DNA from 2 places in the Thermorhabdus hydrogeniformans genome. Region 1 is predicted to be linked to the other one. Evidence: riboswitches for the same ligand, from Rfam matches in the RefSeq annotation. Region 1 holds a riboswitch; the other holds the start of a gene.
What was found. A riboswitch is a leader RNA that binds a small molecule or an ion and turns the genes downstream of it on or off. The one in region 1 is predicted to bind cobalamin.

Region 1 (5,373 bases):
CTCACCGCCACGGCCGAAGCCGTCAGAAGGGCCGCCGAGGTCAGGCTTATTTTCTTCAAGTGTTCGGTATCCACACCGGTAAAAAAGGCCGTATCTTCGCCCAGCTGCAGTATGTTTAAAGCCCGTAAATTTAACGCGCCAAGAGCCAAGCCTGCAATTCCATAAGGCAGATTCAAAAGCACTTCGCTCCACCCCTGGGATGAAAAACTGCCCAGCAGCCAGAAGTATATCTGGTGCAGTTTTTGGTCGCTGAAATACATGAAAAAAGACACCAGTGCTGAAATAAAGCTGCTAACGGCAATACCTGATAGCAGCAGGGTAAAGGAATAAGTTCTCCCACCAACGCCGGCTATGCTGTAAACTATAAAAATCGTCGCAAAAGCTCCAAGAAAGGCAAAAAATGGCACTGAGCCCACCCCGATAATTCTGAGGCCGGAAAAAAACATGATGGCAAGGGTAGCTCCCAGAGAAGCCCCGGCCGACGCCCCTATAACGTATGGGTCTGCCATGGGGTTTCTAAAAATACCCTGGTAAATGACTCCCGCTGCCGAAAGCTCCGCCCCGACCAAAAAGGAAAGTGCGATTCGCGGGAGTCTCAATTGCAGTATTATGGCTTCTTCGGATTTTGACCAGGACACAGGTATTCCAGGACCGATAAAAGGCAGGCGGTGAAGCAATATTTTTATAATCCGGCCGGGATCGATGTCAACCGAACCTGTCCGCAGCGAAAAAATGCCGCCTAAAATTATGGCGCTAATAACCATCATATATATCCTGCTATATCTAAAATCCATTTTTTTAGAAATTATGTTTTCTGCCAAATCCTGCCCACGAGACCTCCCGGTCATGCCATTGCCTCCAGTTATTTTTTAAACAGCTCGGGGTGAATAATTTCCGCAAACCGCTCAAGTCCGTCAACCAATCTGGGCGTAGCCCGCTGGACTATGTCTTCATCCACATAAAAGACTTTTTTGTTTTTTATGGCGCTGATATTTTCCCACCCCGGCCGCTTCAATATATCATCAGCCGATTGGCGGGTGGAACCGTGGTGCGAGAAAATTATAATATCGGGATTCTTGGCGATAATCATCTCCTGGCTGTACTGCGGGTACTGCTTATCCGCATCGGCGGCTATATTTTGCCCCCCCGCCTTCTCTATAATGTCATTGACAAAAGTGCCGGGTCCAGCAGTAGTGTATGGTGAAGGCCATACTTCGTAATACACTTTAAGCCGCTGTTTCTCGGCAAGGCCTGCCACCCTGCCCTCCACATTATTAATTCGGGCTTTTAAAGAACTTACCAGCTCCTTGGCCTGCACAAGTCTTCCGGTGGCTGTACCTATTATTTCAATACTGTTTAACATATCCTGGATATTCCCGGGATTGAGTACTATAACCGGCACATTGAGCTTTTCCAGTTGCTCCACCGGCTTTTGGTGCATCCCGGTGGCCAGAACCAGGTCCGGTTTAAGGGAAATCACCTTTTCCATATTGGGGTCCGCAAAACCGCCGATTTTTTCCTTTGTCTTGGCCTCATCGGGGTAATCGCAATAATCGGTAACCCCGACCACCTTTTCCCCAAGGCCCAGTGCAAAAAGGATCTCGGTATTGCTCGGAGCCAGGGATATGATCCTTTCCGGTAGCTTTTCTATCGTGACATCCCGGCCCATCTGGTCTTTTACCGTAAGCGGGTATACGGCCTCTTTATTATTATCCTGTGATGATATTTCCTCTGCTTTTTTCCCGCCGTTATTCAAACTGCCACATCCGGCGACCAAAGCCGCTACCAAAACTATTACAAATATGCATATGAGCGACCGTAAAACCTTATTTTTCATGATTGTAATCCAACGGCATTCCCCGCCGTTTTGATTTTTACCTCCTGATTTTAAGTTTTGGTTGAAATTTAAAATAAAATAACCCGGCCTTCCTTTGAAAAAACCGGGTTAACGCTTACCAGCATACGTACTCCCCCTTTCCTTCGAAGGCTCGTACCTGTTATCAACAGGCAGGTTTCCTGGCTTCCGGATCATCTTGCCTGCGCCTTCCCGGTTTCCCAGTGGCATTAGCAGTTCATCCCCGGTTACAGTGGCGGGACCGCTCAGGATTTTCACCTGATTCCCTTTTAACCTCGGCGGCACCTGTTGATGCAATAAATTTTACTCTATTATACTCCAAACCGCCCATTTTAACAAGTAGAGGATTTCCTCATAAATATAAGGAGCCTAATTCAAAGCCTTTTAGAATTCCCTAACCGGCATGGCCCTTTCTGAAGTACTTAAGAAATATGTCCCACGCCAGAAAAATAAATATTAGAAAAACCGCCACGGCGACCAATTTATACTCCAAAGGCAGCCCAAGGAGCAACCGCATATTGTCGTACATTTTTATATAAAATACAATCCAGAAAACGGCCCACAAAAAATCGCCAATCAAAGAAAAAAGCACGTATGAAAAAAAATCAATGCGAAACAGGCCAGCAGCCCATATGGCCGGTGTTCTGGTTATACCTATCCAGCGGCTGACCATATTCGTAAGACCACCATATCTGTTAAACCAGTTTTTTATTTTATATATATCCTCATCCTTTATCTTCAAAAATATGTTTAACCTTTTTATAATCGGCCTGCCCCCGTAATACACCAGATAATAGGCTAGGATGTTCCCCGATAAATTGCCTGCTGTAGCAATTATGATGACATTAATCAAAGACATCTTTTTTATTTTAACGAAGTAGGCCGCCGCCATGAAAAGTAACTGAACGGGCAGCGGCAATCCCGTCCCTTCAGCCAGCAAACTAAGATAAAGGCCGAAGTAACCGTATTTAATTATAAGCTCGCTGGCATACCCCCAGAGAGTGGACATGCATATCACCCAGAGCTAATTATACACAAACGAAGCCCAAGTTTAAATACACTTAATTTTTTATAAAAATCAAATCTTTCCTCAAAAACATATAGACCCGATTTTTATAATCGATAGCAAATTCGGTGATGTGTATTGCCCCAGGCAACAACATCACCGAATTTCTACTCTATAGACCCATAAACAACCTATCCTTTATACCTTTAAGCGCCCTGGCATGGCGGGATTCATCTTTCGCAGCTTCATCAAATACATCATGAGCTTCGTCGATATTATTTTGTTTTGCCAGGACGGCGGCTTCTCTTTTGGTGCGGTTGGAGTTTTGCTCACCATTTATGGCTTTTTCCAGGTTGTCCCTGGTGGTACCTACCTCCCCGTTTAACTCCGCAAATCGTGCAGCATGGGCTGCTTCTTCCCACGCAATGGTTTTGAATACCTCCGCCACCTCCGCAAATCCTTCTCTCTGAGCCTGACGGGCCGCTGCCAGGTACCAACCCACTTCCATACATTCACCCTGATAATTTTGGGTGACCGCTGCCTCCACCGCCGTCCCTTTTGTCGTTCCCAGTTGATTTTCAACAATTAAGTTTAGTTCCATCAGGCGTCCTCCTTTTATTAAATTCCAAATTAAAATTGAATAAAAATTTGTATCAATCTATGGTATAATTTTTATATTGGTTTGTCCCATTTTATTATGTTTTACTTCGCCATCTTTTTCATTAAATGCTCATTTTCACGGTTTGCTGAGCCGTAAAGCATTTCCCAACCATGAAGCTTGACTTTTTTTAAAAAGACCGGTTGTTTTGCGGCTTCAATTTTGAATCTTTTATAGAGAGAGGGATACTTCTCCGTATTTTTATGTCGTTGTCCCTTTCAATTTTAAACATTTTTTCCCCATAAGCTCACCTCAAGAATATTTTGTCCCAAAAAAACAATATTATTCCAGGATCTACAGAAAGGAGGAATTCGCCTTGATAGAGCTTTTTAATGTCACGAAAAGATATGGAAACAAGACGGCGGTTAACAATATATCTCTTTTCGTAAAAAGGGGTGAAATCCTGGGGCTGCTGGGGCCGAACGGGGCCGGTAAATCCACCACGATGAGACTCATAACGGGATACATTCATCCCAGTTCGGGCCTTGTAAGGGTCGCGGGATATGATGTGGCAAAACAGCCGGTAGCCGCTAAAAGGCATATCGGTTACTTGCCTGAAACCCCTCCCCTTTATAAAGAAATGACCGTCAGAGATTTTTTAAACTTTGCCGCCGAATTAAAAGGGTATAAAGGCAAAGATAAAAATTCCAGGATTATTAAGGCCATGGAAGAAGTTGGAATATCAGACGTCAAAAACCGCCTGATCGGTCACATTTCCCGGGGATACCGCCAGCGCGTAGGTCTCGCCCAGGCTCTGATAGGAGAACCGGAAGTCTTGATACTGGACGAACCCACGGTGGGTCTCGATCCTCAACAGATTATAGAAATTCGCCAGCTCATAAAGAACCTTGCCGGCAGGAGGACCGTCATTCTAAGTTCACATATCCTGCCTGAAGTAAGCAGTCTGTGCCACAGGGTGGCTATTATCAATAAGGGAAGGCTTATCGCAGAGGATACCCCGCAGAATTTAAGCCATGCCCTCATGGGTCGCCAGGAAATTAAACTGGAGGTAAAAGGGCCCCAGGATGAGGTTGTGGCAGCCCTCCAGAATATCCCCGGGGTTAATAGCGTCTCCGTCAAAACCGGTTTCGGCGGCGGGAATCACACCTATGTCGTCAGTGCCGAAAAGGAAAGGGATGTGCGGGAGTCTGTGTTTTATGCCATGGCTCAAAAAGGATTTCCCATACTGGAGATGAAATCCTCTTATATGTCTTTAGAAGATATCTTCCTGGAGCTGGTTACAGAAGAACCGGCTGCCGGACCCACAGGGGAGGTGCAAAAAGGATGAGAATTGTTTATGCCATTTTCAAAAAAGAAATGAATGGGTATCTCCTATCACCGCTGGCCTATGCGATTATAGCCGTTGTCCTGGGTCTGGCGGGGTATTTCTTCTCCGTAAATCTTTTCGTATCACGCATCGCGGACCTTACGGGACTCTTTATGAATCTTGCCGTCATTCTGATTTTTGCGTCTCCAATGCTTACGATGAAGCTGATGGCCGGTGAAGAGCAGGAGGGCACCATGGAGTTTCTTCTCACATCCCCCATTACCATACCTCAGCTGGTAATCGGGAAATACCTGGCTTCTCTGGGGCTGTTCTTGATACTCATAGTTATGACACTGATATTTCCGGGGATTTTGGTTTTCATTTCCACGCCGGACAAAGGTGTGATCCTGACTTCTTACCTGGGGTTTTTCCTTCTCGCAGCCATGTATCTTGCTGTTGGGATAATGTGTTCGTCTTTTACCGGCAGTCAGCTTATAGCCGGTATGTCCGGCTTCGGCATTTTGCTCATCATGTGGGTAATGGGCTGGCTCTCCGGAAATATGTCAGGCCCTTTGGAGAAGCTTGCC
Region 2 (5,373 bases), on a different contig from region 1:
AAATAACTTCGAGGCTTGCCTCGAAGATAAAAATCTAAGAGTTGTTATAATCGACTCGCCTCCCGGCACGTCGTGCCCCATGATAAATGCTGTATCCGGAGCCGATTACTGCGTGCTGGTGACCGAACCCACGCCCTTCGGGCTAAACGACCTGAAGCTGGCCGCAGGAGTTGTCAGGGAACTCGGAATCCCTTTCGGCGTTGTAATTCCTCAGGACCGGCGGAGGTTTTGAGGGATATAGTCATGGCTCTAAATAATACGGATTTAATTAAATGTCATAAATAAGATTGACTTAAACAGGCTTTCAGAAAAGGTCCGCAATCCTGCCAGTTTAATTAAACCTCATAGAAAAGATTGACAAGAAAATAGACAATATCATATAATAAAAACGAAAGCAGGTATCATGAAGATACGAAAGCATGACCATGAAGGTCTATGGCGGATGAATCCGTCAGGGCTTCATGGTCTTTTGTTTTATCAAAGTTTTTTGTGTATGCCTTGAAATAATAAAATCATCAGGAGGTATCTCAAATGCCATCAAAAAATTATAATCTTGCCACTTCCGGTTTGCTGATAGCCATCGGTATCCTTTTACCTATAGCTTTTCACTCTTTTAAGATGGGAGGGCAAATCTTTTTGCCCATGCACCTGCCGGTACTTTTGGGCGGTTTTATGCTGCCCTGGCAATTCGCCGGAGCCGTAGGACTAATTACCCCCTTCCTGAGCTTCCTGTTTACCTCCATGCCGCCGGTGCCGGGGGTGTTTGGTATGATGGCAGAACTTTTTACATACGGGTTCGTTGCGTCTGTAGCTTATAATAAACTCAGGCTGGGAATCTATCCGTCTTTGATAACATCAATGCTTGCCGGGAGATTTGTATCTATTGTAGGCAACTGGATTATCGCTGCCGTTATCATGGGCAAAACCTTTAATTTTGTAAAATTTACTTACGGGCTTTTTGTGGTGGCGCTGCCCGGAATAGCCATTCAATTAATTCTTTTACCGATCCTCGTAAAGTTGATTGTAACCGGCAGCAGGAAAAATGAACCGCATAAAATTTAAAGGAATGTGATAAAAATGGTGTTGACTCAGAGAGATTTTTTTAACAATTTGGCTTCTGAGTGGGACAATAAAGTAACACATGATCCGTTCAAGTTGGCGGAAATAATAAATCTGATAAATTTATCAGAAGGTGCCTGTGTTTTAGATGTGGGGTGTGGCACCGGAGTGCTGGTTCCTTATATAATTGAAAAAATAGGGCGCTCCGGCCGCATTGTGGGCCTTGACATCGCGGAAAAAATGGTGGAAAGGGCCAGGGAAAAATTTCCGGAAAGAGACTTTCCGAATGTGGATTTTGTCGCTGGAGACATTATGAATTATAATTCCCGCGATTCCTTTGACTTTATAATATGTTATTCTTCCTTCCCGCATTTTTCCGACAAAGAACAAAGCATTAAAAAAATGACCTCCCTGTTAAATCCTAAAGGCAAGCTCATCATATGCCATTCCGAAAGCAGGGAAAAGATAAACGGCCTGCACCGGTCTCTAGATAAAGCCGTATCTTCGGACATTCTGCCCGCCGGCCTGCAGGTGGCGGCCTATATGCAGTCGGCCGGGTTAAAAGTGGAAACTGTAATAGATGATGAAGAAAAATATGTGATTATAGGTATTAAAGGATAAGAAGATGGCTAAATAGATAAGATTTTTGCCGGATTGCATGCGAAACCCTGCTTATTGCTTTTTTAACCAGAATTTAGTATAATAAATTAAAAATGATAGATAATTAAAGTGTCTTTAAAAAGCAAGTCATTACGTTTTAATCATTCGCTGGTGCTGCATCAACGGCGTGAAAGTTTAAATAGAATATTTGAGATGCAGGTGTTTTAATCCTCAGGATTAAACTTAAAAGGGAAGTCGGGTGAAAATCCCGCGCGGTCCCGCCACTGTGAAGGTGAGCCGCCTTATAATACGCCACTGGGAAACCGGGAAGGCATAAGGCGGCGATGAACCTGAGCCAGGAGACCTGCCTGCATCCGGATACACTCACCTACGAGAGATAGGGAGGTGTGTTGATGTGCATTTCAACTCGACATAAAACCCCTTAACTTTTCGTAGTTAAGGGGTTTTTCGTTATAGCTGATGAAGATTATTCAAAAGAGGGAGGTAACGATTTTGATTAAAAAAGTATTTGCAGCTGCTTTAATGCTGTGGTTTTTACCGCGGCAGGTTTTTGCCATGCACATAACGGAGGGGTTTTTACCATTAAAGTGGGCCATTGTCTGGGATTTACTGGCACTCCCGTTTATTATACTCGGTTTAATCTCCATAAGAAAGTTGGTAAATAAAAACCCTAAATTGAAAATGCTCCTGGGTTTTGCCGGGGCTTTCGCCTTTGTGCTATCTGCACTTAAGCTCCCATCGGTGACGGGCAGCTGTTCCCACCCGACCGGAGTGGGCCTGGGAGCCATCCTGTTCGGGCCGTGGGCCATGAGCGTGCTGGGAAGTATTATTCTTCTCTTCCAGGCATTACTTTTAGCCCATGGCGGTATAACAACTCTTGGAGCAAACATTTTTTCCATGGCGGTGGTGGGGCCTTTTGTATCATATATAGTCTACCGGAGCATAAAAAAGATGGGCCGGTCTGGACGGCTTTCGGTTTTCCTGGCAGCCGCTCTGGGAGATTTATTTACTTATGTGACCACATCTTTCCAGCTGGCTCTGGCATTTCCGGCCGATACCGGCGGATTTGCCGTATCCTTTATGAAGTTTATGGCAATATTTGCGGTTACCCAGGTGCCCCTGGCCATAAGTGAAGGGCTTTTGACCGTGATGGTGATAAACCTGCTGTCTGCGTATAACGAGGATATGCTTACCGGACTTTCGGTGATTTCAGGGGAGGGTCGTTATGAAGAGTAAAGACCTTTTACTAAAAAATTTATTTCTTGCTCTGCTTGTAATACTACTTGCAGTCTTTCCGCTGTTTATATTAAAAGGCGCTGAGTTCGGAGGTGCCGATGGCAAGGCGGAGGAAGTCATCCTTGCGGTAAAATCCGGTTACCAGCCGTGGTTTAAACCACTATGGGAGCCTCCCAGCGGCGAGATAGAAAGCCTTTTGTTTGCCCTTCAAGCTGCCATAGGGGCGGGGTTCATAGGTTACTATTTCGGTCAGTTAAAGGCGAGGAAAAATGCTGATAGATAATTTTGCATATAATAACAGACTTAAAAGTGTGCATCCGGGGGAGAAACTGGCTTTTGCTTTTATCTCCGGGGTGCTCTGCTTTGTTCCCAATATATATGTAAATATGGCGGTTATTTTCATTGTTGCGGCGGTGCTGGTATTTAAAGCAAAGATTCCGGTCAGGGTTTATTTAAAAATTCTTTTTCCCCCGATATTTTTTCTTTTAATCAGCATTCCGGCCGTAGTGATAAATGTATTGCCTGCCGGAAGTGATATGTTGATGGATTTTGCGGTGTTCAACATGAGAATCGGCGTGACATACGGGGGTTTGAAGACGGCGGGGTTGTTGTTTTTCAGGTCCATAGGCCTCGTTTCCTGCGTGTATTTTCTTGCGCTAACAACACCCGTGCCGGACCTTATGATGGTACTGAAAAGGTTGAAGCTACCGGTGATTTTTCTGGAGCTCATGCACCTGATGTATAAATATCTGTTCGTTCTTCTGGAAACTGCCGGCAGGATATATGTATCGCAGAATTCCCGGCTGGGATACGCATCTTTAAAATCAACTTTTTCTTCTCTAAGCATGCTTTCATCGGCACTCTTCATCAGAGCGTATGACGATGCCGAAAAATTCTATACGGCGCTTGCAGCAAGATGCTATGACGGGGAGCTTAATGTGCCGGAAAATGATTATCGCATCCGCCCAAAAAATATCCTTTTAATTGCGGCAGCCGAAATGGCACTCTTATTGATTGCATTTTTAACCGGAGGTCTTTTTAAATGAGCAAATACATCCTGGAGATGAAAGATGTGGATTTTGAGTATCCCGGCGGCATCATGGCATTAAAAGGCGTTTCGATGGCAATAGAAAAGGGAAAGAGGATAGCGGTTCTGGGCCCCAATGGAGCCGGAAAATCCACGCTGTTCCTCCACTTCAACGGGATTTTAAGGCCTAAGAGGGGCAGGGTGTTTTACAAGGGTGAGGAGATAAGATATACCCGTTCTTTTCTTGCGAAATTGAGAAAAAATGTAGGCATCGTATTTCAAGATCCGGATACCCAGCTTTTGGCCGGGAGCGTGTTTCAGGAGGTTTCCTTCGGGCCCGTGAACTTGAATCTCCCATTTTCCGAGGTTAAAAGGAAGGTGGAAGAGGCATTAAAAGCCACGGAAATTGAGGAGTTAAAAGACAGGCCGGTACACTTTTTAAGCTATGGCCAGAAGAAAAGGGCGACCATTGCCGATGTGCTGTCCATGGAGCCCGAAGTAATCATATTTGATGAGCCTACAGCCTATCTGGACCCGAAGCATTCGGAGAAACTTATAGAAATAATTGAAAAGTTATATCAAGAAGGGAAACAGATCATCCTGTCAACCCATGATGTGAACCTGGCTTATTCCTGGGCGGACCGCATATTTGTCATGAAAGACGGTATGGTTATAGACTCGGGAACTCCCCTGGAGGTTTTTCAAAATGATGCACTGCTCAAAGCGGCGGATTTAAAAAAACCGTTGCTGCTGGAAATTTCATTGGTTTTAAGGGAAAAGGGTCTCTTGAGCTGCAGATTGCCGAGAAGCGTCGGCGAATTGAAGGAAGGTTTGCAGACCCGGTGAGCGTAAATTTTGTTGCCCGCCGTAGGGTAGCGGGTCGAAAAAAGAAATTTTTGCGAAAGGAAGATTTTTTGTGGGCAGGGGCATAATGATTGCCGGAACTCACAGCGGCTCGGGTAAAACCACCGTGAGTCTGGGTTTAATGGGTGTTTTATCGAAAAAGTACAGGGTAATCCCCTTTAAGGTGGGGCCCGATTACATAGATGCGGCCTATCACAGATTTGCTTGCGGCCATTTCTCGTACAATCTGGACCTTTACATGCTCGGTGAGAAAAGACTTAAAGCCCTGTACAGGGAAAAATCACGCAAAGGGGACATTGCGGTGGTGGAAGGTGTCATGGGATTTTTTGATGGCCGAGATTCCACCGGTTTCGGGAGCAGTGCCCATGTGGCCAGGTTGCTGGGGCTTCCGGTTTTCATGGTGGTGGATGCTGCCGGCATGGCAAAAAGCGCCTCCGCCATGGTTTTGGGTTACAGGGATTTCGACCGCGATGTGAATTTCGCCGGGGTTATACTGAATAAGGTGGGAGGTCAGAAACACTATGAACTACTGAAAGAATGCATCGAAAAAGATACGGGAGTTCCCG

Region 2: linked by a shared signal. The riboswitch ahead of ACKX14_RS04405 (energy-coupling factor ABC transporter permease) and the one ahead of ACKX14_RS04845 (ABC transporter substrate-binding protein) in region 1 are both predicted to bind cobalamin.

Annotation. Positions count from the first base shown of each region.
Region 1 is NZ_JBJYKD010000007.1:22,519-27,891, reverse strand. Features, by position in the region: gene ACKX14_RS04850 (FecCD family ABC transporter permease) at 1-848, opposite strand, end outside; gene ACKX14_RS04845 (ABC transporter substrate-binding protein) at 863-1,837, opposite strand; cobalamin riboswitch at 1,990-2,159, opposite strand; gene ACKX14_RS04840 (DedA family protein) at 2,250-2,864, opposite strand; gene ACKX14_RS04835 (ferritin-like domain-containing protein) at 3,034-3,462, opposite strand; gene ACKX14_RS04830 (ABC transporter ATP-binding protein) at 3,836-4,807, shown strand; gene ACKX14_RS04825 (ABC transporter permease) at 4,804-5,373, shown strand, end outside.
Region 2 is NZ_JBJYKD010000006.1:65,279-70,651, forward strand. Features, by position in the region: gene ACKX14_RS04390 (P-loop NTPase) at 1-232, shown strand, start outside; gene ACKX14_RS04395 (ECF transporter S component) at 532-1,062, shown strand; gene ACKX14_RS04400 (class I SAM-dependent methyltransferase) at 1,078-1,680, shown strand; cobalamin riboswitch at 1,860-2,045, shown strand; gene ACKX14_RS04405 (energy-coupling factor ABC transporter permease) at 2,203-2,916, shown strand; gene ACKX14_RS04410 (energy-coupling factor ABC transporter substrate-binding protein) at 2,906-3,199, shown strand; gene cbiQ (cobalt ECF transporter T component CbiQ) at 3,186-3,962, shown strand; gene ACKX14_RS04420 (energy-coupling factor ABC transporter ATP-binding protein) at 3,959-4,789, shown strand; gene ACKX14_RS04425 (cobyrinic acid a,c-diamide synthase CobB) at 4,860-5,373, shown strand, end outside.